3 regions of the Undibacterium sp. 14-3-2 genome follow, and region 2 is predicted to be linked to each of the others. Evidence: predicted binding sites of a transcription regulator. Region 2 holds the regulator's gene; each other region holds the start of a gene.

Region 1 (10,322 bases), 440 kb from region 2:
CCGGTTGACCCGCCAGTGCCTGCAAAGGATATTTCAGCTTACGGAATTTATTGCCCGATACCTGCGGATGCAGCAGATCATCGCGCTTGATCCACAAATTCATGTGCGGAAACAAGCTGCTGCGTATTGGTTGGCAAGGAGAAAATGGAGCAGAAAACACAATATTGTTTTTATTGCCTGATGGTAAAGTATTATATTGTCAGGACTGACGTAAAATGATTTCAGCCAGATGTGGTGATGAAGGCATACGCATAGTAAAACGCCAGCCCCAAGCCCTATTGTATCGCCCGTTGCCAGCATCCGGGATGACTTATGTCACGGCGAACATCCGGCGCACTGGCCGCACTGAATTATTCAATGAAGTTGGAGAGTACATGCCTGCAGACGGAGATCAGCCACTGGTGAACGCCAGACAACAGCTGACACAGTTAATCAAACAAATTAAAGAAAACGGCAAGCAAGACAATCTGCTGCCCACGCTGCAAACCGTATTGACTCAGTTAGAAAGTCTGACCAAGCACGACCAGCTGACCGGCGCACTCAACCGCCGTACTTTGCTGAGCATGCTGGAAAGTGAATTAGCGCGCTCATATCGTACCGGCCACACTTTTTCATTTGCCGTCATCAGTGTCGATCATCTCGAAAAAATTCTGGAGCAACACGGGCAAGCCGTTGCCCGTCAGGTCTTGCAAATGGTCGCCAAAGAAGCGCTGGACATGCTGCGCACACTTGATTCTTTCGGTCGCGTTGCCGCCAATGAATTTGCGATTGTGATGCCAACCACCTGGCTGGATCAAAGCCTGAAAGCCATCGCCCGCCTCAAAAAACGCGTCGCGGGCTGCGACTGGAATACCGTCGCCCCCGGCTTACAAGTGACGTTTTCAACCGGCCTGACAACCAACGCCATCAAAGACACCGCAGACATCATGCTGGCGCGCGCCACCTCGGCCTTGCAGACCGCCAAAGCCAAAGGCAGCGACAGCATAGCGGAAGCCGAATTACCGCTGCCGGAATACAACCCGGAAGACGATGAGTAACCAGAACAGGCTTGTCTGAATATAGGCAGACGAGATCCCTGATCAGTTTGGGTTCACAGGTTTTAGTACGTTCTGTGCGACTGCGCCACTATGTATAAGCATGACCAAGCCACACTCAGCAGCTTCTGTCTTCATTAAGACCGCAGTAGTTGATGGCGGCGCCAGAAGCGCCATTCAGGAAACTCAAGGTGTGACATGAAATTCCTGGATTAAAAGCGGATTTAGTGACGGTTTTAATAGTAATAAATAAACAATACAAATCCCCAGCATCGCTGGTCGATATGAATAAGTAAAAAAATTGGTTTGTGAAACTAGGTAATATTAATCAGCATTGCGCATTCAGGAACCTAAATCATGAAGGCTATTCCAGTCGTATTGAAAATTCTCCAAGCGATCAAAAACGTTGATGCTCGTAGCCATTTGCTTTACTTGAGTTTGATGTGTTGCATACTTTTATTGCAGAATTTCACGATCTCTTCAATATTGGCACCAGCATTGAACCAGAGGGATAATAGTCAAGCAGTTTTTGACGATTTTTCTATACCACTTCTCTTGCCAATTTTTCTCTCTCCATTGTTTGAGACCCTGATTTTTCAAGCAGCTGCTATTTGGGTACTGCAATTGTTTGAGATCAAAGAAATGAAAATCATCCTGTTTTCAGGACTAATCTTTGGCTTAGTACATTTCATGGGATCGCATTATTTGATCGTTGTTTTTTCTGCGATTTTTGCAGGAGTGCTTTTTTCAGGTATGTATTTATATCGATTAAAAAGAAATGGTTTTTTCTGGGCTGTAGCTGATGTAACTTTCGTTCATGCTATTAACAATACCGTTATTTTCATCGATACTTTTCAATGAAATTTCACGTCTCATCAAGTTATAACAATGACGAGGCTTTAATTGCCTATCGCGGAAGTCGAATTACCGCTGCCGGAATACAACCCGGAAAACGATGAATAAGCCTGTTTTCTGAAACTCAAATCATTTGGAAACATTTCCCAACAGTTCACGGAACTTCTGACAAATATCGCGTACTAAATCTGTACCAGCTGTGTGGTGTTTCCAACGCAGTTGCACTTACCTTGTTCATGCCTCAGCTCATTCAAAATCATCCATGAAACTCACTCCCCTGCTGGCCAGTTTGCTGGCCGCTTTTGTATTGACCGGTGCGGCATTGCCGGTATCCGCTGCGCAGCAAGTTGCTGTCAATCAGGAAGCGCGCGTCGATCCTATGAAGCAGCGTGCCGACTATATTCGCGAGCATTACAGTAAATTTGAATACCGGATTCCGGCGCGCGATGGTAAGGCTTTGTTCACGTCGGTGTTTGTTCCTAACGATGCGAGTGCGAAAAAGACGTATCCGATACTGCTGGTGCGCACGCCGTATTCTGTCGCTCCGTATGGCGCGGACAATTACAAAACCAATCTGGGGCCAACAGCAGAGTATGAAAAAGAGGGTTTCATTTTTGTGTTTCAGGATGTGCGCGGCACGAATATGTCGGAGGGTGAATTCGTCAATATGCGCCCGCATCTGGATGTGAAAAAAACGTCGGCGGATATTGATGAAAGCAGCGATACCTATGACAGCATAGACTGGCTGATCAAACACCTGCCGCACAATAACGGCAAGGTCGGTCAGTGGGGCATTTCATATCCGGGCTTTTACACTTCGGCTGGCGCGATTGATTCCCATCCAGCGCTGAAGGCGGTTTCGCCGCAGGCGCCGATTGCGGATTGGTTCCGTGGCGACGACATGCACAGAAACGGCGCGTTTAATCTGCAGATGGCCTTCGGCTTCTTTAACAGCTTTGGTCAGCCGCGCCCGCAGCCAACCGATAAGCGCAACTGGAAAGAATTCAATTACGGCACGCCTGACGGTTATCAGTTTTTTCTGGAACTCGGTTCGGTTGCGAATGCAAACGACAAATATTTTAAAAACGGCATTCCGTTCTGGAATGAGATCGTCGCCCATCCGGATTACGATCAGTTCTGGCAAAGCCGCAATCTGCTGCCGCATCTGAAAAACATTAAAGCCGCCGTGCTGACGGTTGGCGGCTGGTATGACACCGAAGATTTATACGGCCCGCTGCAAACCTATCGCGCGATAGAAAAACAAAATCCGGGCATACAAAATACGCTGGTGATCGGTCCGTGGACGCACGGCGGCTGGACGCGTGGCGACGGCGATAAAGTCGGCGATGCGACTTTCGGTTTCAAGACGGTGCACAATTATCAGCCAGTCGAGTTTGCGTTCTTCAAACACCATCTGAAAGGCGGCGAGAATCCTGCGTTGCCGGAAGCCTGGATGTTTGAAACCGGTGCGAATCGCTGGCGTGGTTTTGATGCCTGGCCGCCAAAAGAAAGCAAAGAACAGGCTTTGTATTTCCATGCGAACGGCAAACTGAGTTTCACAGCGCCAGCGGCAAACGACAGCGGCTTTGATGAATACATCAGCGATCCAGCCAAGCCAGTGCCGTATACAACTGAGATTCTGAACGGCTGGAGCAAGCAATATATCGCTGCCGATCAGCGTTTTGCCAGCCGCCGCCCGGATGTGCTGACCTGGCAAACCGAGGTGCTGGATAAAGATGTGACGCTGGCGGGGCCGCTGAATGCCGACTTATTTGTCAGCGTCACTGGCACCGATGCCGATTTTGTAGTCAAACTGATCGACGTGTCGCCAGCCGATGCGAAAGACGGGCCAATCCTTCGCGGTAATCAGCAAACGTTGGTACGCGGCGAACCCTTCCGCGCGCGCTTCCGCGATGGCTTTGAAACGCCGAAGGCCTTCACACCAAATGCAGTGACGAAGGTGGCATTCAATATCAACGATGTGCTGCATACGTTTCAGCGCGGCCACCGCATCATGGTGCAGGTGCAGTCGAGCTGGTTCCCGTTTATTGACCGCAATCCGCAAACCTTTGTGCCGAATATTTACGCGGCCAAAGACAGCGATTTTGTTAAGGCCACGCATCGCGTTTATCACAGCAGCAATCAGGCGAGTGCGCTGCGGGTGAAGGTCTTGCCTGCGCTGGGTGAGTGATACAGGCAGCGACACTGAGCGAAATCTTCAGCAATACACGTAGCAATAAAAAAAGCCCGGAATTTCCGGGCTTTTTTACGTTTTCGGGGGAGTATGTGTCAAAAAATGCTGATTGTCCTTATAAACAAAGGGCTTTAAAACATACTCCCCCCAGTATATTTTCGTGTTTTTGCGGCGTTTTCAGGCATTTTTGGGAGCAAACACCACCAGCCAGGTCGCCAGCACCACGCCTGCGCAGCCGATCAATGTGCTCATGGTGATTGCTTCGTGCAAAAATAAATGTCCCCACAATAAGGCAAACAAGGGAATCAGAAACGTCACCGTCAGCGCTTTGGTTGGCCCCACATCCGTCATCAGGCGGAAGTAAATCAGATAGGCGACTGCGCTGCATAACAGCGCCAGCGCCGCGCCGAGCAACAGAATCTGACTGGTGATTTCGCCCTGCACTGGTACCATCGGCAGAAACGGCAGCAACACAAATGCGGCTCCGATTTGCGAGCCGGTCGCCATTTGCATGGAATTCATCGCGCCGGATACTTTTTTGGAATAGATGCCCGCCAGCGCATAACAGATCGTCGCACCGACGCAAGCCAGCACGCCCAGCAACAAATCACTGGTGAAAGCGACCGGCCCCAGACGCACAAGAAAGCCGACGCCGACCACGCCGCACAACATGCCCAGCATTTTGCGGCCAGTGAAACGTTCACTCAGAAAAATCGCCCCCATCACCGCACCCCATAAGGGGCTGGTGGCATTTACGATCGCAGAATAACCGGCGGGCATGCGCATCGCGGCAAACGAATACAAGACAAAAGGCAACGCTGAATTCACCAGACCCAGCACCAGATATTGCCGCCAGTGACGCCGGATATCAACGGGCTTTTGCGTTGCCAGCATCAATAAAGTTAAGGCAAGCCCCGCCAATCCGACGCGGATTTCTGCGGTCCATAAGGCACCCAGGACGGGTGCCAGCACCCGCATGAACAGAAACGAAGCGCCCCAGATCGCAGCCAGCGATAAAAGGCGAAGAAGATCAACACTGCGCATGCGGTTTTCCGTATCGATGAAAAACGCCCAGCTTAACAAATTAGCGTGATCGCCGCTGGCTATTTCCGGTCATCACATGCCGACGCGGTGCCAGCGTTCATCGTCGAACCGGCATTTAATCGGTGTCTACATCGGCTTAAAGCGCCACGCATAGGCCTGACTGACTTTGAGTTTTTCCGGGCTGCCATGCAGCTCGACCAGATAACGCCCCATGTCGTCGCGCTGCGCGCGCGCAATCGCATCGGCGCGCACCACCGTGCCGCGATGGATCTGCCAGAAGATATCGGGGTCGAGTCCTTCCATCAATTCTTTCAGCGGCTTGCGCACATGTGCTTCGTCATGCCCGCACACCACTCGGGTATATTTTTCATCGGAACTGAAAAACAGAATTTTTTCTATCGGGAACATCTTGATCGTATCGCCGACGCTGGCACTGATCCAGCGTATGCGCTCGGTCGCATTGCCACGGATGCGCTTGTCGAGTTCCGACATCAGCTGGCTCAGATCGGGTGCCGCCTGTTTGCTGGCAAGACGTGCTTTCAGACGCGCAATTGCTTCCGCCAAACGCGCCTGCGCCACTGGCTTCAACAGATAATCGATCGCACCGGCGGCAAACGCATCGAGTGCATGGTTATCGTAAGCGGTGGTGAACACCGCATGACAACGCCCTTTGACCGCATTTGCGACATCCAATCCCGACATGCCGGGCATGCGAATATCCAGAAAAGCGATGTCTGGCTGGTGGGTGTAAATCGCATCGAGCGCATCAGCGCCATGCTCGCACTCGGCGATAATCTGCAGTTCCGGCCACAACTCATTGAGCATGCGGCGTAATTCTTTACGTGGTAAATCTTCATCTTCAGCGATGATGGCAGTGATCATGCAGCCTCCGTCTGTTTTTCTAAAGGAATCGTGATGATGGCAGCAACTCCGCCCTCGGGACGGGCTTTCAACAGCAGGCTGGCGCGTTCGCCGTACATCGCCGCCAGCCGCTGATGGATATTCGCCAAGCCAATGCCAGAGCCACTGTTGTGACCGCCGAACCCAACGCCATCATCTTCGACGCGCATTTCCAGCATGCGCGGCTCTGGAGTTTCTTGCGTTTCTTGCGTTTTTTGTGCTTCGATGACACGCACTGTCACGGCGATGTGCGCCGCGCCAACCTTCGGTTCTATGCCGTGTTTGATTGCGTTCTCGACTAAAGAAATCAGCATCAACGGCGGCACTGCGGCGTCAGCAATCTGTGACTCGACACTGAAACTCAGGCGCGGAATGCGGGCTTGCATCAGGCTCAGATACGCATGCACGGCGTCAAGTTGTTTGCTTAAACGCGACTGCACCGAGCCGCCGTCATCGCGCATCTGTGGTATGGTCGCGCGCAGATAATCGACCAGATGATCGACGATCGCGACCGCCCGCACTGGCTCCGTGTTGATGGCTGAACGCACACCGGCCAGCGTGTTGAACAGAAAGTGTGGTTCCACCTGCGCAGCCAATACCGACAAGCGTAATTCGGTTTCTCTTTGCATCGCCTGCGCCTGTTCTGATGCGCGCTTACTCTGTGCGACTTTTAACATATTGCGCTGGCGAGAAAACAGCCAGAGATCGTAACCACCGCTGAGGTAAATACAGACGGAAGACAATACCAAACCGATATAAAAGCCTTTCCAGAAATCCGCGCCTGACATATCAGGAGAATGTGGTGCGCGGTTTTGTTTGCCTTCCTGAAAGCCCTGCTCAAATCCGGCTTTGAATTCAGATAACCAGTTTCCGGCAGGCGTGGCCGCGGTTGTTTTTGCGAAATCCGGCGAACCAGAATAATGCAATTTCAGCGCGGCCAGCATCGGTGCCTCGTAATGCAATAATTGCTGTGTCGCCTGCCTCGCTGCAAAAAATAGCAACAGACTGCACAATAATCCTGCACATAAGACCGTGATCAGACTAGGCCATTCTTTTTTTTCCGCATAGCCGCGTTGTCGCACCCAGACCGCCAGCGCAGCACCACCAAGATGCATCGCGGTACCGGCAAGAGACAGCGGTATCCAGACGACAAAGAAGGTACGCCAGTCGGCACCGCGCGCAGCATCGATCAGAAAAATCAACAGCAGCGCGGGAATCAGCGTACCCATCCAGGCGCGTGCGCGATAGCGATACCAGGTGCGGGAAAACACCGGATAATTGCGCGCACGGGTCAGCCAGGATTCGCTTCTGGCTGAAACTTCCGGTGGCAATATTTCTTCATTTACCGATGGCGGCATATCGATTGCAGGTGTGGCTGACATGATCTTCCCTTTCACAGACGAAGGCAGTCTACGCGGACGTCATCGCATTGGGTGAGCATGCGACGAATGCAGATCAGGGCGGATAAAACAGGTGTCGTACCGGATGAAACGATTCAGGCGGATTCAGCGCCACCGTTGCTGGCGGCTTCTGCATTCGCACGCTGTTGTTTGGCGATGCGCAGGATGGTGTTGCGGATGGAAGTCAGAACCGCGACGGAGTTGAAAGGTTTAACGATAAAACCATGCACACCGCGCTGCTGCGCATCCTGAATCAACCCGGCGTTAATTCCGGAAGACACCAGAAACAGCAGCGACTTCGGCAGTTCAGTGCGTAGCTGGGTGATGATGGCCCATCCAGCTTCATTTGTTTCGCCAAGATCGATGCAAACAATTTGCGGTCTGAGCCGGATCACGCGTGCAAGGCTGGCTGGCGCGAGGTTCGCGTCAGCAATCACTTCATGGCCGCCGTTATTGAGTACGGAAGTCAGTAAATTGCGGGCAATCGCATTCGCGTCCAGAATAACGGCTTTGAGCATAGAAAACCTGACAAGATAAAAGCAATTTGCATCTTAATGCAAAACTTTAATGTAAAACATTAAGTAAGAGGAAAAAGGCGGAAAAAGCCACATCCGGCGATGCGGGTGCCGTGTAATCCAGGCATCGTCAGGCACCCTCATTGGCAGATATTCAGTCCTTCTCTCCGGCTTCGCCTTTCGCATTTTTTACATAGGTTTCCAGCCAGCGATCCTGTTCCCACAACATGTGCAGCACAGATTCCCGCGCGCGGTAGCTGTGACTCTCATTCGGCAACATCACCAGACGCGTGACCGCGCCCAGACCTTGCAACGCCTGATACATGCGTTCACTTTGGATAGGGAAAGTGCCGGGGTTGTTGTCTTGTTCACCGTGAATAAAGAGTATCGGGTCTTTGATCTGATTGGCGAAATTAAACGGTGACATTTCCTGATACGTCTTGCGCGCCTGCCAGAAATTGCGCTCTTCTGACTGAAAGCCAAACGGCGTCAGCGTGCGATTGTAGGCACCGGAACGGGCAATACCGGCGCGGAACAAACGCGTGTGCGTCAGCAGATTCGCGGTCATGAACGCGCCATAGCTGTGACCACCGATCGCGATGCGGTTGCGGTCTGCAACACCGAGTCGCACGACTTCATCGATCGCGGCTTCGGCACTCATTTTCAACTGTTCAAGGTAAGTGTCGTTCGGCTCTTTCTTGCCTTCACCGATAATCGGCATGGTCGGACCATCCAGCACGGTGTAACCACGCGCCAGCATGACTTGCGGGCCGTTATAGGAAATCCGGTTGAATTTATACGGCGAACCATTCACCTGACCTGCCGCCTCGGCCGTCTTAAATTCACGCGGATACGCCCACATAATCATGGGGCGCGGACCATCGCGTTTCGGGTCATAGCCTGGCGGTAAATACAGGGTTGCGGTCAGATCAACGCCATCTTCGCGTTCATAGCGCAGTTGCTGCTTTTTAACTCCTTTGAATTGTGGCAAAGGATGCGGAAACTGGGTCAGCGCCCGCGCAGCCTCATTGTGCGCCAGATCGCGAACAAAATAATTAGGGCGTTCCTCGTTCGATTCGCGGCTGGTGACGATACTGGTACCTTTATCGTTCAACAAACCAAGCACTTCTTCGTAATACGGCGCCTGCGAGCGGAACATGCGCACCGCTTGCTTGCTGGTCAGATCAAACCGATCCAGAAACGGGCGATCTCCATCCGGGCTGGCACCATTGCCGGTCATGAAAATCGACTTGCCATCCGGTGCCACGCGCAGCACCGCGCGGCCGTACTGATTTTGCGTCATCACGGGCTGCCCCGGATGGGCATACTGGTCTTCTGATTTACGGGCAAACAACAGTTCCGGTTTGCTGTCGGCGACGCCGGGACGAATACGCCAGATGCGGGTGTCACGGGTTTTCCACCAGCTTTCTGTCACCAGCGCCAGCCCGTCATTGCCCCATTGAACATTATTGAAGCGCCACGCCAGATCCATCAATTTTTGTGGCGGCGCATCAAACGGTGCTGCCTGTTGCATCAAAACATCATGTACTTTGACGGGCGCTTCAGGATCGCCACCGGCCTGTGCTTCTAACCAATACAAGGTGGCGGGTTTATCGTTGCGCCAGGCAAAGTCACGCGGCCCAGCCTGTACCGCGTCATTCCCGGTGGGCAAGCGCTCACGCATAGGACGTTCTGCGATGGTTTTCACTTTCTTGCCATTCTCATCCCACAATTCGATCAGTTGCGGAAAACGATCCACGGGCAGCATCGTTGAATAAGGGCGGCGTAATTGTGTGGTCAGAATCAGATTACCATCGGGCGAAGCCTGTGCTTTGGTCAGTGTCATGACTGGGCCGATACGACGCACGTCGCCGCTGATGCTGACAAACGCCAGTTGCGTCTGTAACTGCCAATCCAGCATATCAGCGTCCGCTGCTGTTTTCAGCATGTCCGGATAAGTGCGGTTTTGCGTCAGCTTGCCGCCTTTGCTTTCCAGCATATTTGGCCCCAACGGCTTTTGCGTCAGATTCGGTGAGGGTTTCGGACGTGCGGGCAACAAGCGCACCAGCAATTGCTCAGAACCATTACTCCAGGCGAATCCGGCACTGGCGACGGCGTTTAACTTTTCGTCCATCAGTCTTTGCGCATGGGATTTCTTCACGTCCAGCAACCACAGTTCCACGCCGTCATCGGTCCAGCGACTGAAGGCCAGCCATTTTTCATCCGGCGACCACAGTGTTTCAGCAATCCGCGGCTTCGCTGGTAAACCGCTGACTTCGCGAATTTTTCCGCTTGCCACGTCCAGCAAGCTCAGGCTATTACCAAAATCAAAATGACTGGCAGCATGAGTACGTGGATTAATACGCAAACCAGCCAGTTT
Region 2 (10,322 bases):
AACGCCGTGTTGGCGTTTGCAAAAACATACGCTAGCAGCGTCGTCCGCTTTCACCCGCGTAACAATTGTTTATACATAATGCTGGTGCTGTCTAGCGTTCCCGTATCTGACATTGCATAACCAGGAATTTTCCCTGCCAACTGATAGCCCAGCGATAAATACAAAGGTTCTGCTGCATCACCTGTTTTGGTATCCAGTACGATCAGATTGCGCTGCTCAGCGCGACAAATATCTTCTGCCCTCCGCATTAAGCTGCGCGCAATGCCGCGTCGCCGGGCATCCGGTGCCACCATCAGTTTGGCGATTTCCGCCCGATGCTGCCCGTTTCCCGGCATATCAAGCACAAGCTGCACGGTTCCCAGCACCCGGCCATCATCGTCGAGCACCAGCGCCATACGGCGTTCGCCAGACTGTACGGACTGATGGATATTTGCCCAGAAAGCCGCCGCTTTATCATCGCTGAGCGGTGCGATAAAACCGATGCTGGCACCAGCGGCAACACATTGCTGCAACAACAGATTCAACTGCGCCGCATACGTCGGCAGCGTAGCGCCCTGCACTTCCAAAACAGGCATACTTTATCCCTCACAATTTCGGTATAAAAAAAGCTGATAGCAATCAGCGTATCAGCTTTTTTCAGGGCCAGACGAACCAGTCCGTTCTTCTTTTCATTCTTTTTTACGCTGTCATGACGCCGTCAATTCAGCACGGCGTTCAGCGGCGAATTAATTTGCCGATATCAATGTCCGTCGAAATTACATACGGTAAACAGTGGCAAGCCACTTTCTTTAATCAGCTTAGAGCCGCCCAGTTCAGGCAGATCAACAATCACCGCGCCTTCGACCACGATAGCGCCGAGACGCTCCAGCAGTTTTTTACCCGCCATCATGGTGCCGCCAGTCGCAATCAGATCGTCGATCAGCACGACACGGTCACCTTTTTTGCAGGCATCGGCATGCAGCTCGACGGTTGCGCTGCCGTATTCCAGCTCATATTCTTCCGACACGGTGTGAAACGGCAATTTACCTTTTTTTCGGATAGGCACGAAGCCCAGATTCAATTCATACGCCAGCACCGAACCGATGATGAAGCCGCGCGCATCCAGACCGGCGATCACATCAATCTTCTGATCCATGTAGCGATGCACAAACATGTCGATTAACACGCGAAACACCTTAGGATTTTGCAACAAAGGGGTAATGTCGCGGAACATCACGCCTTCTTGCGGCCAGTTTGGCACGGTGCGGATATGTTCTTTAATGTACTCGGATGGATTTAACATCGCCGGATGACCTTCAAATTTTAAAATAACCCGCTATTTTAGCAGTCGCTGCTCTGCTCTTGCGACTGCTTCTGATGTTCCGCGCACGACGATCACATCGCCTGCCTGTAAAACGATCGTTTCGGCATGCGCCAGACGCTGGCGGCCACGGCGCACCACATGCACATCCGCCCCTGTTTCCGTCAGGCATATCTCTTGCAGGGATTTACCTGTTGCCGTTGCCCGCTCATTCAAAACGATCGTATGCAAACGGATCTGCATCGCTTCCGGGCTATCGGACGCATCGCTGGCACCACGGAAAAATCCCCGCAGCGATTCATAGCGCTCATCACGTGCCGCCTGCACGCGATGCACAACACGGCGTAGCGGCACACCAAGAATCACCAGCGCATGCGATGCCAGCATCAGGCTGCCTTCCATTAATTCAGGCACCACCTCGGTGGCGCCAGCGGACCTGAGTTTATCCAGATCCGCATCATCGTGGCTGCGTACGATCACCGGCAAAGCAGGATTGAGTTCATTCACGAAATGCAGAATTTTCAACGCCGAGGCAGTGCTGGTATACGTCACGACCAGCGCGGCCGCGCGGTTAATACCAGCCGCCGTCAGGCTTTCACGGCGCGCCGCATCGCCATACGAAACATTTGCGCCCGCCATCTGCGCTTCCTGCACACGATCAGGGTCGAGATCCAGCGCGTGATAGGTGATCCCCTCCTCTTCCAGCAGACGCGCCAGACTTTGCCCGCTGCGCCCGAAACCGGCGATGATCACGTGCTTTTTCGCATTCATCGTGCGGGCGGCAATTTGTGTCAGGGCGAGTGATTGCATCATCCATTCGTTGGCGGAAAACTTCATGACGATGATGTCTGATTTCGCCAGAATAAACGGCGATACCAGCATCGATAACACCATCGAGGCCAGTATCACCTGCAGCAATTGCGGGGGTATCAGATGCAGATCACCGGCCTGGTTTAGTAAAACAAAGCCAAACTCACCAGCCTGCGCCAGTGCCAGACCGGTGCGCAAAGAAACACTGGTCGAATTGCCAAACAATTTCGCCAGGCCGGCGATCAACAACAGCTTGATGACCATCGGCAAAATAAATAGCAACAACACTAACCACAGATGTTCAACCACCAGCCGCCAATTCAGCAGCATGCCGACGGTGATAAAAAACAGCCCCAGCAACACGTCGCGGAAAGGCTTGATTTCTTCCTCCACCTGAACGCGGTATTCAGTTTCTGAAATCAGCATCCCCGCCACAAATGCCCCCAGTGCCATTGATAGCCCGGCCTTGTCAGTCAGCCAAGCAGCCCCCAGCGTAATCAGCAAAAGATTAAGCATAAATAACTCTTGCGAACGCTGCTTCACCACCACACGAAACCAGGCGCGTATCACCTTTTGCCCGACGACCAGTAATAAAATCAAGACTAGAGTCGCCTTCGCACTTGCCCAGGCGAGGTTTTGCAGCAGATCAGAAGAATGTGAAGCCAGCGCCGGAATCAGGATCAGCAACGGCACCACCGCCAGATCCTGAAACAACAGGATGCTGATAATCTGCCGCCCGTGCAGGCTTTCTAACTCCAGCCGCTCCGTCAGCATTTTGGAAACGATCGCTGTCGATGACATCGCCAGTGCACCGCCTAAGGCAAAAGCAGCTTCCCAGCCGATCTGGAAATACTGCGGCAACCAGATGCTCGCTAAGCGTGCCGCCACCAGGCTAACCGCAATCGTCACGAATACCTGCGCCATCCCTAAGCCGAATACCGCCTTGCGCATCGTCATCAGCTTGGGCAAAGAGAATTCCAGCCCGATAGAAAACATCAGAAACACCACGCCAAACTCGGCAAGTTCGTGCGTGACTGCGCCATCGTCGGCAAACCCGAGGCCGAACGGACCGATCAGCACGCCGACCACGAGATAACCCAGAATCGGCGGCAATTGCCACAGACGAAAAACAACAACCCCGAGAACCGCGGCAGCTAACAGAGACAGAGTAGTATCAAGGGCGTTCATAAAGGACATTATTGCCGATTTATGCCAATGCTTCCGTCATATCTCGTTAACAATATCGACTGAATATGCATTTCGTTACGTCTGGCAGAGTTTTTGCTTATAGGATTTCGTTTATACTTCAGGCATGAATGATCTGAACGCAACCCCATTTAACGAGACGACTGCAGACGATGCGTCCTCGATCGCCGCGCAACGCGCGGTGCAACTGGCATCCACGACCCTGCAAATCGAAGCAGATGCGCTGATTGCCTTACAAAACAGGCTTAATTCTGAAGACGCTGCGAGTTTTGCCGTTGCAGTAAAGATGCTGCTTTCATGCAACGGTCGTGTGGTCGTTTCCGGCATCGGTAAATCCGGCCATATCGCCCGCAAGATTTCAGCCACCTTCGCCTCCACCGGCACACCGTCGTTTTTTATCCACCCGGCAGAAGCAGCGCACGGTGATCTGGGCATGGTGACCAAACATGATGTGTTCATCGCGATTTCCTATTCTGGTGAAGCGGCGGAATTAATCTCTATTTTGCCGATCATCAAACGCCTTGGCGTCAAACTGATTTCACTGACAGGCAATCCGCAATCGAGTCTGGCGAAACTGGCCGATGTACATCTGAATCTGCACGTCGATAAAGAAGCCTGCCCGCTGAATCTGGCGCCGACAGCAAGCACCACGGTGACACTCGCTTTGGGCGATGCGCTGGCCGTCGCAGTATTGGATGCGCGCGGCTTTCGCGAAGAAGATTTCGCACGTTCCCACCCGGGTGGCGCGCTGGGACGCCGTTTGCTGACCTATGTCAAAGATGTGATGCGCACCGGTGACGCGGTGCCATGTGTAACACCCGAAACCCGGCTGACCACGGCATTGCTGGAAATAACCAAAAAAGGCATGGCGATGACGGCAGTCATTGATGCCGAACGAAAAATTATCGGCGTTTTCACCGATGGTGATTTACGCCGCCTGATGGAAGATGTGCGCGATTTCACGCAAATTCAGATTGCTGACGTGATGCACAAGAATCCACGCAGCATACGCGCCGATCAATTGGCTGTCGAAGCCGTCGACATCATGGAAACCTATCGCATCAACCAATTGCTGGTGACGGATGAGCATGACAGATTAGTCGGTGCCCTGCATATTCACGATCTGACCCGCGCCAAGGTGATTTAATGTCCGACGCAAGCACAAGAGCCGCAAAAATCAGACTGATGATCTTTGATGTCGACGGTATTCTGACCGATGGCAGCCTGCACTTCGGTGCAGACGGAGAAGCACTGAAAACATTCAACGTGCTCGATGGGCAAGGCATACGCCTGCTGCAAAATGCAGGCATTGCCACTGCGATCATCAGTGCCCGGCAATCACCGATCGTTGCGCGGCGTGCCGCTGACCTCGGTATCACCCATGTACGTCAGGGTATCCATGATAAAAAGACGGCGTTTCTGCAGTTGTTGAATGAGCTCAGCATACCCGCAGACGAATGTGGCTTCATCGGTGACGACGTGATCGATCTGCCGGTTCTGACCCGCGTCGGTTTCGCGGCCAGCGTTCCAAACGGACACGCCGAAGTGCGCCAGCGCGTGCATCATGTGACGACCGCCAGCGGTGGTAAAGGCGCGGCGCGGGAAGTCTGCGACTTCATTTTACGTGCGCAAAACAAGTACGACAGCGTTCTGGCAGAATACCTCGCATGAAGGCACAAATCACTATCGACCGTGCACGCATCTGGATGGCAATCGCTGCTGTCGGCGTCGTTGCACTTGGCAGTTTCTGGCTGTATGACACGGTGCGCCGTCAGGGTGCTGATGACTACAACCGGGCATCGGCACGTCTGGAACCGGATTATTACGTAGAGAATTTCAATTTCATCAAACTCTCGAATAACGGTAAAGCGAATTATCATGTCACCGGAAAAAGTCTGATTCATTTACCGCGCACAGATCAATACGATATCAAAGAGCCGCGTATCAGTAGCTTTGATGCGCAGCGCACACCGATTACGATCAATGCCGGACGCGCGGTTGTGGAACAGAAATCGGAAGTGCTGACACCCAAACGCACAGAAGACGTGGTGCATCTTTATGATCAGGTCACAGTCGAAAGACCGCTGGGACTCAACTCCAGTTTCATGCGGGTGGAAACTGAATATCTGCAATTACTGCCCGATGCCGACATCGTGAAGACCGATCAACGCATTAAGCTGATTACGGATAATGGCGAAACCCTTGCCACCGGCATGATGGCTAACAATACGAATCAGGAATTACGCCTGCTAAGTAAAGTACATGCGCGCCTGTCAAAACATAAATAAAGACATGCACAAAGATATTTATTCACTTCATCAACATCAACAAGTCAGAGAGTAAAACATGCGCCCCGAAAAAAAATCAGTTTATCTGGTACTGAACTCATGGACGTTAGCCCTTGTGACTTTGCTGTCAGCGTCCGGCGTTCATGCTGAAAAAGCAGACAGTCTCAAAGAAATGACGATAGAAGCAGATCAGTTTTTAAATAATGGTAAAACCAATGTCAGTACATTTTCAGGCGATGTCGTGGTAGTACGCGGTACGCTGAAAGTCAAAGCTGAAAAAGCCGTCGTGACAAAAAGTGCGGATGAATTCCAGCACGTGGTACTGACTGCCAAACCCGGTGCAAAAATCAGCTTTCGCCAAAAACGCGATGGCGGTCCTGATCTGTGGGTCGAAGGCGAATCAGAAAAAGCCGAATACGATGAAAAAACTGAGTTTGTAAAATTTCTGTCCAAAGCGCAGATACGCTATCTTGATGGCAGCAAAGTCACTCAGCAGCAAGAAGGTGAATTCCTCTCTTACGACAGTAAAAACGATGTCTTTGTTGGCGTCAATTCCAGCTCAGGTCAGTCAGTTTCAGGTGGCGGTCGCATCAAAACCACGATACAACCAAGAACTGAAAAACAGGCAAATTAAGATGGCATCAAAAGACAGTACGCTGACCGTCAAAGGTCTGCAAAAACGCTATGGCGCACGACAAGTGGTGCGTGATGTCTCGCTGTTGGTGAGAAGCGGTGAAGTCGTCGGTTTGTTAGGGCCGAACGGTGCAGGTAAAACCACCTCTTTTTACATGATCGTCGGACTCGTGCCTTCGGATTCCGGTGAAATCAATATCGACGATACGAACGTTTCTGATTTACCGATACATCAGCGCGCCGTACTCGGTCTGTCGTATCTGCCGCAGGAAGCATCGGTGTTTCGCAAGTTGACGGTGGAAGAAAATATCCGCGCCGTGCTCGAACTGCAAAGAGACAAAGAAGGAAAATTTTTGTCTGAGAAAAAAATCCGGCAACGTCTGGATAGTTTGCTGACCGATCTGCAGATAGAAAAAATCCGTGACAGTCAGGCGCTTGCTTTATCGGGCGGTGAACGACGCCGGGTTGAGATTGCGCGCGCACTCGCGACGAACCCGCGCTTTGTTCTGCTCGATGAACCTTTTGCCGGTGTTGATCCTATCGCAGTCATTGAGATTCAACGGATTGTCCGCTTCCTCAAAGAACGCGGCATCGGCGTGTTAATCACAGATCATAATGTGCGTGAGACACTGGGCATTTGTGACCACGCCTACATCATCAATCAAGGCTCGGTATTAGCCAGCGGCAAACCCGACGATATCATTCAGAATGAGTCCGTGCGACGCGTCTATCTCGGAGAACATTTCCGGATGTAACGGGACGCCTTATGAAACAAAGCCTGCAACTACGTACTTCACAGCATCTTGCACTGACGCCTCAACTGCAGCAATCAATACGGCTGTTGCAACTGTCAACGCTGGAACTGCATCAGGAGCTGGAAACACTGCTGATAGAAAATCCTATGCTGGAGCGTGTCGACGATCCTATGGATAATGCGGTTCGCTTACTGGCGGACGGTGCGATCAATAACACAAGTACGACACCGGATGCAGGCATGGAAAGCGCCGCTCAGGCTGACAACAATACGCCGCAAGAAACGACGGCCGACGCCGATGTGCCAGTCAACGACAGCGTCAGCGCCAATGAGGAAGAATGGAGTTTTAACGACGCGCCTTCCGGTGCATCTAACAGCGACGAAGATGAGGGACGTCCGCAACTGGAAGCGGCGCACATCAGCTTACGCGAATACTTGCTCGAACAGATGCGTCTGACGCTCAGGGAACCGCGTGATCGTGCGTTGCTGGAACTGATCATCGACACACTGGATGACAACGGCTATCTGACAGAAAGTCTGGAAGAAATTCATGCCGGTCTGCCGATAGAATTGTTAATTGAAGAAGATGAATTGTCGTTTGCGCTGAAGATGCTGCAGAGTTTCGATCCGCCCGGCGTCGGTGCCAGAAATTTATCAGAATGTCTGGCGCTACAGATCAGGCGTCTGCCAAAAATTCCTTTTGTCACACGTCGTCTTGCACTGGCCGTGGTGGAGACTCAGCTGACTTTATTTGCACAGCGAGACTTCACTAAATTAAAAAAAATATTCGGCTGCGATGACGAAGATTTACGTGAGGCACAAGCAGTCATACGACAGTGTGAACCACGTCCCGGCATCACATTTGCCACCAGCAGTTCGGACTATGCAGTGCCTGATGTGATCGTCAAAAAAAGTGGTAATGGCTGGCAGGTTTTACTGAATCAGGATGTGATGCCGAAACTGCGCGTCAGTAGTATGTACGCCAATATCATGCGGCAAAACCGTGGCGAAGCAGGACTGGGAACGCAGTTACAGGAAGCACGCTGGCTGATCAAAAATATGCGTCAGCGTTTCGATACTATTTTGCGTGTATCGCAAGCGATAGTTGAAAGACAACGTAACTTTTTTACGCATGGTGCAGTCGCGATGCGCCCCCTTGTTTTGCGCGAAATAGCTGATACACTAGGTCTACACGAGAGCACTATTTCTCGTGTAACGACCCAGAAATACATGCTGACCCCGCATGGTATGTTTGAGTTGAAATATTTTTTCGGCAGCCATGTCGCGACGGAAACAGGGGGTGAAGCATCTTCCACCGCGATACGTGCACTCATCAAGCAGTTGATAGGAGCAGAAGACCAGAAAAGCCCACTCTCTGATAGCAAAATTGCAGACATGCTGGGCGAACAGGGCATGGTAATAGCCCGACGGACCGTTGCCAAATACCGTGAAGCCCTGAAAATTCCGCCAGTGAGTTTGCGTAAATCTTTGTAAGACGTCCTTGTAATCACGGTTTGAATTGCTATATATGATTTAGCTCAACGCAGTAAAAACGAAATGAGCTTATCGTTAATAGCAAGTAATATCACTATAGGAGCACAGTATGAATCTCACCATCAGTGGACATCACGTCGAAGTCACTCCTGCCATTCGTGAATATGTACATACCAAGCTGGAACGCATCCGGCGCCACTTTGATCAGGTCATTGACATTACCGTCACGCTGACCGTCGACAAACTGAGCGAAAAAGAGAAACGGCACAAAGCCGACATTGACCTGCATATCAGCGGTAAAGATATTCATGTTGAAAGTCTGGCGCATGATTTGTACGCAGCCATTGACACACTGATTGATAAACTGGATCGTCAGGTGATAAAACATAAAGATAAAGTCCAGGGTCACGATCGCGATGCGATCAAACATATCCCCGATCCTGCATCGGCATAATCGCCAACCCCGCGCTTAACGGGACTCCAAAACAAGGACGCCAATAGCGTCCTTTTTTGTTATCTGTTTTTTGTTATTTTTGTCGTACTGACGATGTGCAAACAGGAATAAAATGAATGCCCTGTCACGACTATGTTAATGGTATCTACATGAGCGAATACGTAATCACCTCGGTTAAAAATCAGATCGGCTACATCACTCTCGACCGTCCCAAAGCATTGAACTCCTTATCACTGGAGATGGTGCGCGCACTCACCGCCACTTTATTGGCATGGCGAGACGATACAACGATCCGTGCAGTATTCATTCACAGCAGTAGTGAAAAAGCATTTTGCGCTGGCGGCGATATCCGTTTTTTTTATGATGTCGGCACCGCCACACCGAGCGGTGACAGCGCCCTGCTTGAAGATTTTTTTACCGAAGAATATGCGTTAAATCATTTGATACATTTTTACCCCAAACCCTACATCGCGTTGATGAATGGTGTGGTGATGGGTGGCGGTATGGGCATTGCGCAAGCAGGTGAAAATTGCCGTCTGCGCATCGTGACCGAGCGTACCAAAATGGCGATGCCGGAAGTGAACATCGGTTTATTTCCCGATGTAGGCGGCAGTTATTTCCTGTCGCGAACACCGGGGGAAATCGGTACTTATCTCGGTCTGACTGGCGACATCATCGCCGCCGCAGATGCCTTGTATGCAGGCCTCGCCGACGTCTATATTCCGACGTCCGAGTTACCGGCATTACTGTCCATGCTGGAGACCAGCAACGCGCAGGATATACGGCTGGCGATCCGTGAATTTGCTGCGCCATTTGTGTCGCAGGCCAATCCGGCCAGCAGCAAACTTGCCGGCCAGCGCGCCTTGATTGATCAGTTTTTCAGTGGCAACAACGTGCTGGCCATCGCAGAAAAATTAAGCAACAACAGCGATGCATTTGCCCAACAAACGCTGGTCACGATGGAGAAGCGTTCGCCTTTACTGATGTGCGTCACTCTCGAACAACTACGGCGCGGTGCAGGTCAGAATGTGTCTGACTGTCTGCGCATGGAGCGCACCATGGTGCGTCATTGTTTCAAGCACGGAGAAGTGCTGGAAGGCGTGCGAGCCTTAGTGGTCGATAAAGACAATATGCCGCAATGGTCGCCCGCGCATCTGCGCGATGTGAGTCAGGAACAAGTTGATCAATTTTTTACCGAAGTGTGGCCGGGACACGCACATCCGCTGCGGCATTTGCAGGGTTAATAGCGGACAGGTTTCTGAGCAATTTCACTGACAGATTTACTGACAGATTTGCCAGCACGTTTTTTCCGGCATCATCACAACAGCGCCCATCACGCAATAAAGTGATGGGCGCTTTTTCATGGAACGCTGCTTAAAAAAT
Region 3 (10,322 bases), on a different contig from region 2:
ATCAATTTGAAAACTCGATCAGTGAGGTTGCAATGAAAATTAAAGCGGAAGAGCGTGGTATCGCGATTGGCGGAATCGGTTTCTTTTGCTGCTTATTAGGATTTGGAATTTCCTTAATAGGAGCCGACAATTTAGGAGTATGGATTATGTGGGCTTCTTGGGCTGTGATTGTTTGGGGAATGCTGTTGCATTTTCGGATTATGAGTAAGAGAAAATAATTCGTGGAAAAGCTACACAACACAACCGCTGCTTAACGGCAACAAACACTTGCATTAGTCGCAGTTAAAACAGGACAAAGCCGTTAAAAAATCAGCTACTCAGGTATTCCAGATGCGTGGTATGCGTGCGGTTTGTCTGGCGACGACGGGGCGCAGGTGTTGCCAGACCAATTGCATCCATGCGCGTGCGACCTCGCTGGAATTGCCGAGATAACGCGCCACCAGCACTGACTTCATTTGCGTGACGCCGCACAAAGCCTGGGGTTCGCGCGCATCCAGCAAGGCGCGGCTTTCTTCGCGTAATTGCAGAAGCTGTGCGCTGCTGAGCATGGCGCCTGCCGCCAGCACCATGCCGCTGACGGAGCGGCCAGCGAGCCCCAGCGGACTTTGCATGGACTCGCCATCACCTTCCAGACAACCTTGCTCAAACCAGATCAGTTTTCCATCACGATAGATGCGGCTGTGTTGCCAGATGCTGCCGCTGGTATAGGTTTCACCAGCAGCCGTGCGGCCAAAACACAGAATGTCCGAGGCAATGACGGCGGCATTGCCGCTGAGGTGGATGTCCTGATGCAAGGACACGCAGGCATCATCAAAAAATATGGTTTCTTGCGGCAGCCATTCCATGACCGCGCCGTCAGCGACATGCAGCACCACAGCTTGCTTAGATGTGTAACCGTTGCCGCGATACCACTTGGCGGCACCGGGTGTTGTGATCAGTGCGTGAGTACCCTCACCCAGCGTTGCGCTGATCTGCAACTGGTCGCCACCGACCACGCCACCGGGAGGATGAATAATGATCGCATGACAAATCTCTGCACCTTCGGGATACAAAGGCTTTTGCACTCGCAGCGGGCCGCTGTGCTGACGTTCAGTCAGGCGTGTGGTTGCCGCATCTTTACTAAACCCCAGTTGCAAACGTGCCTGCCAGTGGCTCTTCTCTGGTGCTGATGGTGCAGATACTGCAGCAGTTTCGGTGATAGGCGTCGTAACAGTGATAGGCAAACTCATGCAGACTCACAACAAAAAAACAAGAACCACACTATACCGCCAGATGACGTTTGATATCGTCGCCATCCATTAAATCCTGTGTGCCGGACGCCACGACTTCGCCACGTGACAAGACCACAAACTGATCAGCCAGTTCACGTGCGAAATCAAAATACTGCTCGCACAGCAGAATGCCCATATCGCCGCGTTCACGCAAAAGCCTGATCACGCGGCCGATGTCTTTGATAATCGATGGTTGTATGCCTTCGGTGGGTTCATCAAGAATAATCAGCTTGGGTTCCGCCAGCAAAGCACGGGCAATCGCGAGTTGCTGTTGCTGACCACCAGACAAATCGCCACCACGCCGATGCAGCATTTCCTTCAGCACGGGGAATAATTCATACACTTCGCCTTTGATCGTTTTGGCGCGTTTTGCTGGCAGCGTTGCCATGCCCATCAGGAGATTATCTTCCACCGTCAGACGGGCAAATATCTCGCGCCCTTGCGGCACATAGGCGACACCGGCTTTCGCCCGCTCATGCGGAGCCAGCTTATTGATATTGCGCCCTTCAAACACCACTTCACCTTGCGACGCAGGCAGAACACCCATCAGGCATTTGAGCAAGGTGGTTTTACCGACGCCGTTACGCCCCAGCAAGGTCAGGCATTCGCCTTTTTTCAGCGACAGGGAAATGCCGCGCAGCGTATGGCTGGAACCGTAATATTGATGCAGTTGGTTAACTTCTAGCATGATTTTCCTGAATAAGGACTGACGCAAATTCGCCCCAGCGGCGTTATGGCTCCTGGCCGTACTATTCGTACTGTCTTCGTCGCCATGCCTTGCCGGGACAAATTGCGTCAATCCTGTGAATGAAAACGACCACGGAAATAAACTGAATCCGGCAGTAGCAAGGATGAGCAAAGCTGATCAACATCAGCGCCCCAGATAGACTTCGATCACACGTTCATCGGCCTGCACCTGCTGCATCGTGCCCTCTGCCAGTACGGCACCTTCGTGCAATACCGTGACCTTGCCTTGCTGCGCAATCTCAGTCACAAATCCCATGTCGTGTTCCACTACCATGATCGAATGTTTGCCGCGCAATTCATTCAGCAATTCGGCGGTGCGTGCGGTCTCGGCATCGGACATGCCTGCCACCGGCTCATCCAGTAAAATCAGTTGCGGCTCCTGTATCAGCAACATGCCGATTTCCAGCCATTGTTTCTGCCCGTGCGACAGCAAACCTGCGAGCCGTTTTTCTTCACCCTGCAAACGTATCAGTTGCAATATCGCCGCAATCTTATCGCGCTGCTCGCTATTCAATCGTGCAAACAAAGTCGTCTTGACCCGCTTATCCATTTTCATGGCGAGTTCCAGATTCTCGAATACGGTATGCTGCTCAAACACCGTGGGGCGTTGAAATTTACGACCGATACCGGCATGCGCAATTTCGACTTCATTCATCTTGCTCAGATCCATGGTCTGACCAAAAAATGCGGTGCCCGATGCAGGCCGGGTTTTGCCCGTAATCACATCCATCATCGTCGTTTTACCGGCACCATTCGGGCCTATGATGCAGCGTAATTCACCGACAGAAATATCCAGCGTCAGATGATTGATCGCTTTAAAGCCATCAAAGGAAACAACAATATCTTCCAGATACAGAATCGCGCCATGCGTGGTATCGACACCTGCCTGCCGGACTCTGCCATAAGAAACACCCTGATCGCCGGTCGCCGATGCGTATTGCTGGCCGGGACGTAATACACCACTCATCACGCCGTTCATCAAGTAAGTCATGCGGACTCCCCACGTTTGCGCAACTTGCCGGCTAAACCCAATATGCCTTTTTGCATGAATAGCGTCACCAGAATGAATAATAAGCCCAGCGCATATAACCAGAGATCAGGAAACGCCGCCGTAAACCAGCTCTTGAGACCATTCACAGTGAACGCCCCGATAATCGGGCCAAGCAAAGTGCCGCGCCCGCCAACGGCGGCCCAGATCACCATCTCTATCGAATTTCCCGGCGACATTTCAGACGGATTGATAATGCCGACCTGCGGCACATACAAAGCCCCGGCAATGCCGCACAAGACCGCAGACAAGGTCCAGATAAACAGCTTGAACCATAAGGGATCGTAGCCGATGAACATCAGGCGCGATTCTGAATCTCTGACCGCCTGCAACACCCGCCCGAGTTTGGACTGCACGATCCAGCGACACAAAAATAAAGCGGCCAGCAGAATCACTAAGGTCATCAGATACAACACGGCTTTGGTGCCCGGCGCGGTGATGCTGAAACCGAGTATGCGTTTAAAATCAGTAAAACCATTATTGCCGCCAAAGCCTGTGTTATTGCGGAAAAACAGCAGCATGAAGGCAAAGGTCATGGCTTGCGTGATGATGGAAAAATACACGCCTTTGATTCTGGAACGGAAAGCGAAATAGCCAAAGACGAATGCCAGCACACCGGGCACCAGCACCACCAGCGCCATGCAATACCAGAAATGATCCGTCAGCGACCAGTACCACGGGTAAGTTTTCCAATCGAGGAACACCATGAAATCGGGTAAGTCGCTTTGATACACACCGTCACGGCCAATCGCGCGCATCAGATACATGCCATGCGCGTAAGCACCGAGCGCAAAAAATACGCCGTGCCCCAAAGACAATATACCGGTATAGCCCCACACCAGATCCAGCGCCATCGCCGCCAGTGCGTAACACATGAACTTGGCAACGATACCGATCACATACGAAGACACATGCAAGGCATGGCCTTCAGGGAACACCAGATAGCACAGCGGCAGCAGCGCCGCGATCAGCGCCAGTACGACGATGCCCGTCCATGCCGGACGTGAAAATAAATGGCGCATCAGTCGACACTCCTTCCCTTGAGTGCAAACAAGCCCTGCGGTCTGCGTTGAATAAAGATGATAATGAACACCAGAATCACAATTTTGGCCATCACCGCACCTGCCACTGGCTCCAGAAATTTATTCACTTCACCGAGGCCGAATGCCGCAATCACGGTACCCGCCAGCTGGCCGACACCACCCAGCACCACCACCATAAATGAATCAACGATATAGCTCTGCCCCAGATCAGGGCCGACATTCCCCAACTGAGACAAGGCAACGCCGCCCAGACCCGCGATGCCAGAACCCAGACCAAAGGTCAGCATATCGATCTTGCCGGTCGCGACGCCGACACAATCGGCCATGCGGCGATTTTGCGTCACGGCACGCACAAATAAGCCCATGCGGGTTTTATTCAGAATCAGCCAAACCGCAAAAACCACTGCCAGAGAAAAGAAAATAATGATGATGCGGTTGTAAGACAACACCAGTGAGCCCATCACTGTGACGCCGCCAGACATCCAGGCAGGATTGGCCACCTCGACGTTTTGCGCGCCGAACACCGAACGTACACCCTGCATCAGCATCAGGCTGATACCCCAGGTACATAGCAGGGTTTCCAAAGGGCGGCCATAGAGCCAGCGAATCACCGTGCGTTCCAGCACGATACCGACCATGCCCGAGACCAGAAAAGCCGCTGGCACGGCCAGCAATAAATAAGCGTCAATCGCTTCCGGGAAAAAATGCCGGAACAGTGACTGGCAAACATAGGTCGTATAGGCACCTATCATCAGTAATTCGCCATGCGCCATATTGATGATACCCATCAGTCCGAACGTGATCGCCAGCCCCAGCGCTGCCAGCAACAACACGCTGCCGAGCGAGATGCCATAAAACAGATTGCCGACGAATTCGGTACGGGCTATGCGGTTGTCGATGGCATTCAAGGTGGCCACCGCTGCGACGCGTATGCTTTCGTCCGGCTCGGCATAACTACCATCCGGACGTTGGGTGATCATTTCCTGCAATGCAGGTTTCAGATTCGCATTCGCACTGGTGACGAGTGTTTTGACCGCCGCTTTACGAATGGCGGGATCTTCTGCATGCAGATTCACAGTCGCGATCAGCATTTGCAGCAATGCGCCGATTTCAGGATCTTTTTCTTTGACATACGCCTTATTGAGCAAAGGCAGTTGTTCCGGCGTCGCTTCTTTTTGCAACGCATGCGCCGCCGCCAGACGGACTACGCGCTCCGGTGCAAACAGCTTCAGACCGGATAAGGCGCTGTCGACTGCAGCACGCAAGCGATTGTTAATCGCGATGACATCAGCACCATCAGGCAAAGCGACTTTTTTGCCATCGGCTAAGGCGATGAACTGCTCACCCTCAGGCAGAAAAACCTGATCGTCTTTGAAATACAATTCTTCATTTTTAAGTGCAGTCAACACTTTCGCGGCTTCATCATTCGCCAGCGCGGCGATCGTATTGACGGCAGCGATACGTGCATCAGGATCATCACCCGCCAGCGCTTTAAGCTGACTCGCGTCGATCGCTGCATGCGCTGTTGCCGGTAGCAACACAGCGAACAAGACGCTGAACAAGATGCCACATAATCTGCCACATAAGATGCCGGGCATAGTGACAAGCAGGCGTGCCAACATTTTCTGGAATGTCATAGTTCTGCAGACGCATTCATTCGTGGAAATTTCATGGAATTCTGTTGTAGGCAGAAACGGGAACATGCCGCTTCCGCATTGGCAGACCAAAATTGGCAGATCAAAGCCAGGCAACATTCCCCATACGCGCGAGCAACGACCTGGTCAGTCGGGAAAACACCAGGAAGTGCTCACGCAAGGAGAAAACTGCCGCGCTGCTTACAGCTTTTGCTTACCTTCATTGCCCTTGATATACGGGCTCCATGGTTGCGCACGGATAGGCGCTTTGGTTTTATAGACGACGCTGAACTGGCCGTCTGCTTTAATCTCACCGATCATGACGGGTTTATGCAGATGATGATTCGTCGCATCCATCGTCAGTTCAAAGCCGGATGGGGCTTTGAAAGTCTGCCCGCCCATCGCTGCGATCACTTTATCGGTATCCGTGGATTTAGCTTTTTCCACCGCTTGCTTCCACATATAAATGCCGACGTAGGTTGCTTCCATCGGGTCATTCGTCACCACGGTGGCAGCATTCGGCAATTTTTTGGCGACCGCATACGCCTTCCATTTTTTGATGAATTCCGCATTCACCGGATTTTTGACGGACTCAAAGTAATTCCATGCGGCCAGATGGCCCACCAGTGGTTTGGTATCGACGCCGCGCAATTCTTCTTCACCAACCGAGAACGCTACGACAGGCACATCGGTCGCTTTCAGACCGGCATTACCAAGCTCCTTGTAAAACGGTACATTCGAATCGCCATTAATGGTCGAGATCACAGCAGTTTTTCCACCGGCAGAAAATTTCTTGATATTCGCGACGATGGTCTGGTAATCAGAATGACCAAACGGTGTGTAGACTTCATCGATGTCGCTGTCTTTCACGCCTTTGCTATGCAGGAAAGCGCGCAGGATTTTATTGGTTGTGCGTGGATAGACATAGTCTGTACCCAGCAGCACGAAACGTTTTGCCGCGCCACCTTCTTTTGACATCAGATATTCTGTCGCCGGTATCGCTTGCTGATTCGGTGCAGCGCCGGTGTAAAACACGTTTTTCTCCAGCTCTTCACCTTCATATTGCACAGGGTAAAACAGCAGGCTGTTCAACTCTTTAAACACTGGCAACACCGATTTGCGTGATACCGATGTCCAGCAACCAAACACCACTGACACTTTATCCTGCGACACTAACTGCCGTGCTTTCTCAGCAAACAAAGGCCAGTTGGATGCCGGATCAACAACCACCGCTTCCAGTTTTTTACCCATGACGCCGCCCTTGGCATTGATTTCATCAATCGTCATCAGTGCCACGTCTTTCAGCGATGTTTCGGAAATCGCCATCGTGCCTGAGAGGGAATGCAAAATGCCAACCTTGATCGTATCTGCTGCGAATGCCTGAGCCATCCAGCCCGATGTAGCGAGCGCCATTGCGCCAATTGCTGTTGCTTTCAAAACCGTACGACGTGTCATGATTTCTCCTGAAGGTGGTGGGTAACAAAGAAACTGCAAGCTTCACCAGCCTATGAGCAGATAGCGTGCCACGTTCGCAAAAAGCCTGAAAAATCTGCCAGCACATCCTGAAATAGAGAGAATTTGGGGGAGTATATGCAGAAAACAGCCTTATCTCCTTATGAATATTGGGCTGTTTTACATACTGGGGGGAGTATATTTAGTGCTTGCGGAGGCGTTTTTTCGGCATGGCGAGGCTCCGTCGCTGTGCGGGGTGTGCCAGCTTGAGATAATTTGCGGCGCGAATGCCCCATAAGGTCTCAGTGCGGACGCCGTTGCGATTTCAGATCTGTGCGTGATTCGGGCAGACAGGCATCTGCCTGAACCAGAACGGAGCGAAAAGTATCTGAATCTGAAACGCGCTGCGCTTTCTGTCTTTTTCGGTGCAACCCTGCATTCGCATTGTGCGCAACGAATAAAACCAGCGCGCAAAAAAAATACGGAGACTGTCTGTTCAGTCTCCGTACCCTTGTTCTGGACGGTGGCCAACCCGCTATCTGCTGATCCGGCACACCTTGTTACCGTCATACATATCAGTTGTATGTACAGTAACTGAGATGAATCATACCAAGAAATTGTGTCATTGCCATGACATACATCAAAAGAATTGTGCTTGCCTGGCGCCGCACTGTTTTTATACCTTACCGCATTTACTTCGTACGGCCATAGGTGTCTTCAAAACGGACGATATCGTCTTCACCCAGATAACTGCCGGACTGCACTTCGATAATCTCCAGCGGTATCGCGCCCGGATTCGCCAACCGATGTACTTCACCGAGCGGAATATAGGTGGATTGATTTTCCGTCAGCAGCATGACTTTATCGCCGCAAGTGACTTCGGCCGTTCCTCTGACCACGACCCAATGTTCAGCACGGTGATGATGCTTTTGCAGACTCAGGCTGGCACCGGGCTTGACCTGTATGCGCTTGACCTTGAAACGTTCTTCTTCATCAATGCTGTCATACCAGCCCCAGGGACGATACACCTTGCGGTGCAAAGTATGTTCCTGCCGTCCCTGCTGCGTTAATTGCGCCACAATCGCCTTCACATCCTGACTTTGGCGACGGTCGGCCACCAGCACGGCATCCGGCGTTTCGACGACCACCAGATGATCAATGCCAACGGTGCTGACAAGGCGGCTGGACGAATAAATCAGGCTATTGCTGGAATTGGTCTGTATCACATCGCCATAGGTCACGTTCGCCTGCGCATCCTGTTTGCCGACCTGCCAGACCGCATCCCACGCGCCCAGATCGTTCCAACCGGCGGCCAGCGGAATCATGCGTATGTCAAAAGCTGACCCCGGGCATTTTTCCATCACGGCATAATCGATAGAATCTGCGGGAATATTGGCAAAAGCAGCCGCGTCAGGACGGATGAATTGAGCATCACTGGTTTTTTCCGACCACGAGAGTCTGGCAGACTCCGCAATATCAGGCCGGAATTGCGCCAGCGCTTTCAGCCAGGTGCTGGCTCTGAGCACAAACATGCCGCTATTCCAAAGGTATTCGCCGCTGTCCAGATATTGCTGCGCGGTCGCTGCATCAGGCTTTTCGGCAAACTGCGCGACTGCAGATTCGCCAAACGATGCTGCCTGCCCGGTTCTGCGGATATAGCCGTAGCCAGTTTCAGGGCGATCAGGCGTAATACCTAAAATAATAATCGCACCATCGCTGGCGGCACGCACGCTCTGCTGTAATGCGTTGGTGAACGCGGCGTCATCCTGTATGGTCTGATCTGCCGGCGTCACCACCAGAACCGGATCATCGCCTTTGGCGGTAGCTTCGAGAGCCGCCAGCGTCAATGCCGGTGCGGTATTTTTTCCGGTGGGTTCCAGTAACAGACTGGCCTGAACCGACTTCATTTCACGCAATTGATCGAGTGCCAGAAAACGGTGCTCTTCATTGGTCACGATCAGTGTAGGACTGACCTGAATATCGGCATCAGCAATTGCATTCACGCGTTGCACAGCCTGCTGAAACAGGCTGGTCGTGCCAGACAACACCAGAAACTGTTTAGGAAAACCAGCGCGTGACAAGGGCCACAGGCGGGTGCCTGAGCCACCACATAAAATTACCGGAACAATTTTGGTCATTGATAATTCCCGCCTGCATTACATAAAAAATAGCGTTGCTATGCTGTTTTACTCAGCAGATTCCAGCAACTGTTCGCTGGTTCTGCCGAAACGACGTTCGCGCTTCTGGAACGAGGCGATCGCTTCATCCAGCGATTTGCCATCGAAATCCGGCCAGTAAGTATCGGTAAAGAAAAATTCGGAATAAGCCATTTGCCACAGCAGGAAATTCGATATGCGCGCCTCGCCACCGGTGCGTATCAGCATATCTGGCGGTGGTGCATACGCCATAGACAATTTTGACGACAGCATTTCTTCGGTAATACTGTCCTGATCCAGCCCTTCACGAATCAAGGCATTACAGGCATTGACGATATCCCAGCGGCCACCATAATTGGCGCAGATCGTCAGCGTCAGCCCGGTATTGGCGGCGGTTTTTTCTTCTGCGTTGCGGATCAGCTCTTTGAGTTCGGTGTCAAACTTGTTCAGATCACCAATGATTTTCAGACGGATATTGTTCTGGCACATATTGTTAATCTCAAGTACCAGTACTTTCCGGAACAACTTCATGAGCAGTGAGACTTCCTCCGGTGGACGACGCCAGTTTTCTGAGCTGAACGCAAACAAAGTCAGATAGCGAACGCCGCGATTACAACACGCTTCCACCACTTTATTGACGGCATTCACCCCTTTGGTATGCCCGGCAAATCGGGGCAACAATCGTTGCTTCGCCCATCGGCCGTTACCATCCATAATGATTGCGATATGTTCGGGGATGTTTCCTGATTCAGCCTTGGCGGGCTTACTTAAGTCTTTACTCATACAATTTACATTCTTTATTTAACACGTCTATCCAAGATAACAACCTCCAAGAATGTCACAACGTTGATACGAGCACATCAATTTCGAAGGTATCAGTCATCAGTCCGCGCTCCGGGCGACTTATCTGGTACGCGGGGGATTATAAAAGACTTCACCGGAAACCAAAGGATTAATCTGCAATTCAACTC

The links. The regulator sigma-54, encoded in region 2, starts transcription at its own class of promoters, with help from an activator protein. The targets are predictions, from matches to a motif close to TGGCANGNAANCTGCTTT.
Region 1: a site for sigma-54 is predicted at 7,964-7,981, ahead of Undi14_RS00880 (ANTAR domain-containing response regulator). Genes of this name have one in related genera too.
Region 3: a site for sigma-54 is predicted at 7,252-7,269, ahead of urtA (urea ABC transporter substrate-binding protein). Genes of this name have one in related genera too.

Annotation. Positions count from the first base shown of each region.
Region 1 covers NZ_JAENGS010000001.1:202,986-213,307, reverse strand. The annotation lists gene Undi14_RS00915 (1-aminocyclopropane-1-carboxylate deaminase/D-cysteine desulfhydrase) at 1-103, opposite strand, end outside; gene Undi14_RS00910 (GGDEF domain-containing protein) at 216-1,037, shown strand; gene Undi14_RS00905 (type II CAAX prenyl endopeptidase Rce1 family protein) at 1,392-1,895, shown strand; gene Undi14_RS00900 (CocE/NonD family hydrolase) at 2,152-4,080, shown strand; gene Undi14_RS00895 (DMT family transporter) at 4,261-5,127, opposite strand; gene Undi14_RS00890 (LytTR family DNA-binding domain-containing protein) at 5,254-6,009, opposite strand; gene Undi14_RS00885 (sensor histidine kinase) at 6,006-7,409, opposite strand; gene Undi14_RS00880 (ANTAR domain-containing response regulator) at 7,523-7,945, opposite strand; gene Undi14_RS00875 (prolyl oligopeptidase family serine peptidase) at 8,097-10,322, opposite strand, start outside.
Region 2 covers NZ_JAENGS010000001.1:641,867-652,188, reverse strand. The annotation lists gene Undi14_RS02955 (GNAT family N-acetyltransferase) at 51-575, opposite strand; gene Undi14_RS02950 (adenine phosphoribosyltransferase) at 740-1,282, opposite strand; gene Undi14_RS02945 (cation:proton antiporter) at 1,316-3,298, opposite strand; gene Undi14_RS02940 (SIS domain-containing protein) at 3,423-4,463, shown strand; gene Undi14_RS02935 (HAD family hydrolase) at 4,463-4,987, shown strand; gene lptC (LPS export ABC transporter periplasmic protein LptC) at 4,984-5,604, shown strand; gene lptA (lipopolysaccharide transport periplasmic protein LptA) at 5,663-6,238, shown strand; gene lptB (LPS export ABC transporter ATP-binding protein) at 6,240-6,992, shown strand; gene Undi14_RS02915 (RNA polymerase factor sigma-54) at 7,004-8,485, shown strand; gene hpf (ribosome hibernation-promoting factor, HPF/YfiA family) at 8,595-8,939, shown strand; gene Undi14_RS02905 (enoyl-CoA hydratase/isomerase family protein) at 9,089-10,183, shown strand.
Region 3 covers NZ_JAENGS010000006.1:154,590-164,911, forward strand. The annotation lists gene Undi14_RS14355 (hypothetical protein) at 1-218, shown strand, start outside; gene Undi14_RS14360 (urease accessory protein UreD) at 318-1,229, opposite strand; gene urtE (urea ABC transporter ATP-binding subunit UrtE) at 1,261-1,959, opposite strand; gene urtD (urea ABC transporter ATP-binding protein UrtD) at 2,143-2,985, opposite strand; gene urtC (urea ABC transporter permease subunit UrtC) at 3,006-4,088, opposite strand; gene urtB (urea ABC transporter permease subunit UrtB) at 4,088-5,746, opposite strand; gene urtA (urea ABC transporter substrate-binding protein) at 5,945-7,198, opposite strand; gene Undi14_RS14390 (mannose-1-phosphate guanylyltransferase/mannose-6-phosphate isomerase) at 7,888-9,333, opposite strand; gene Undi14_RS14395 (isoprenyl transferase) at 9,382-10,134, opposite strand.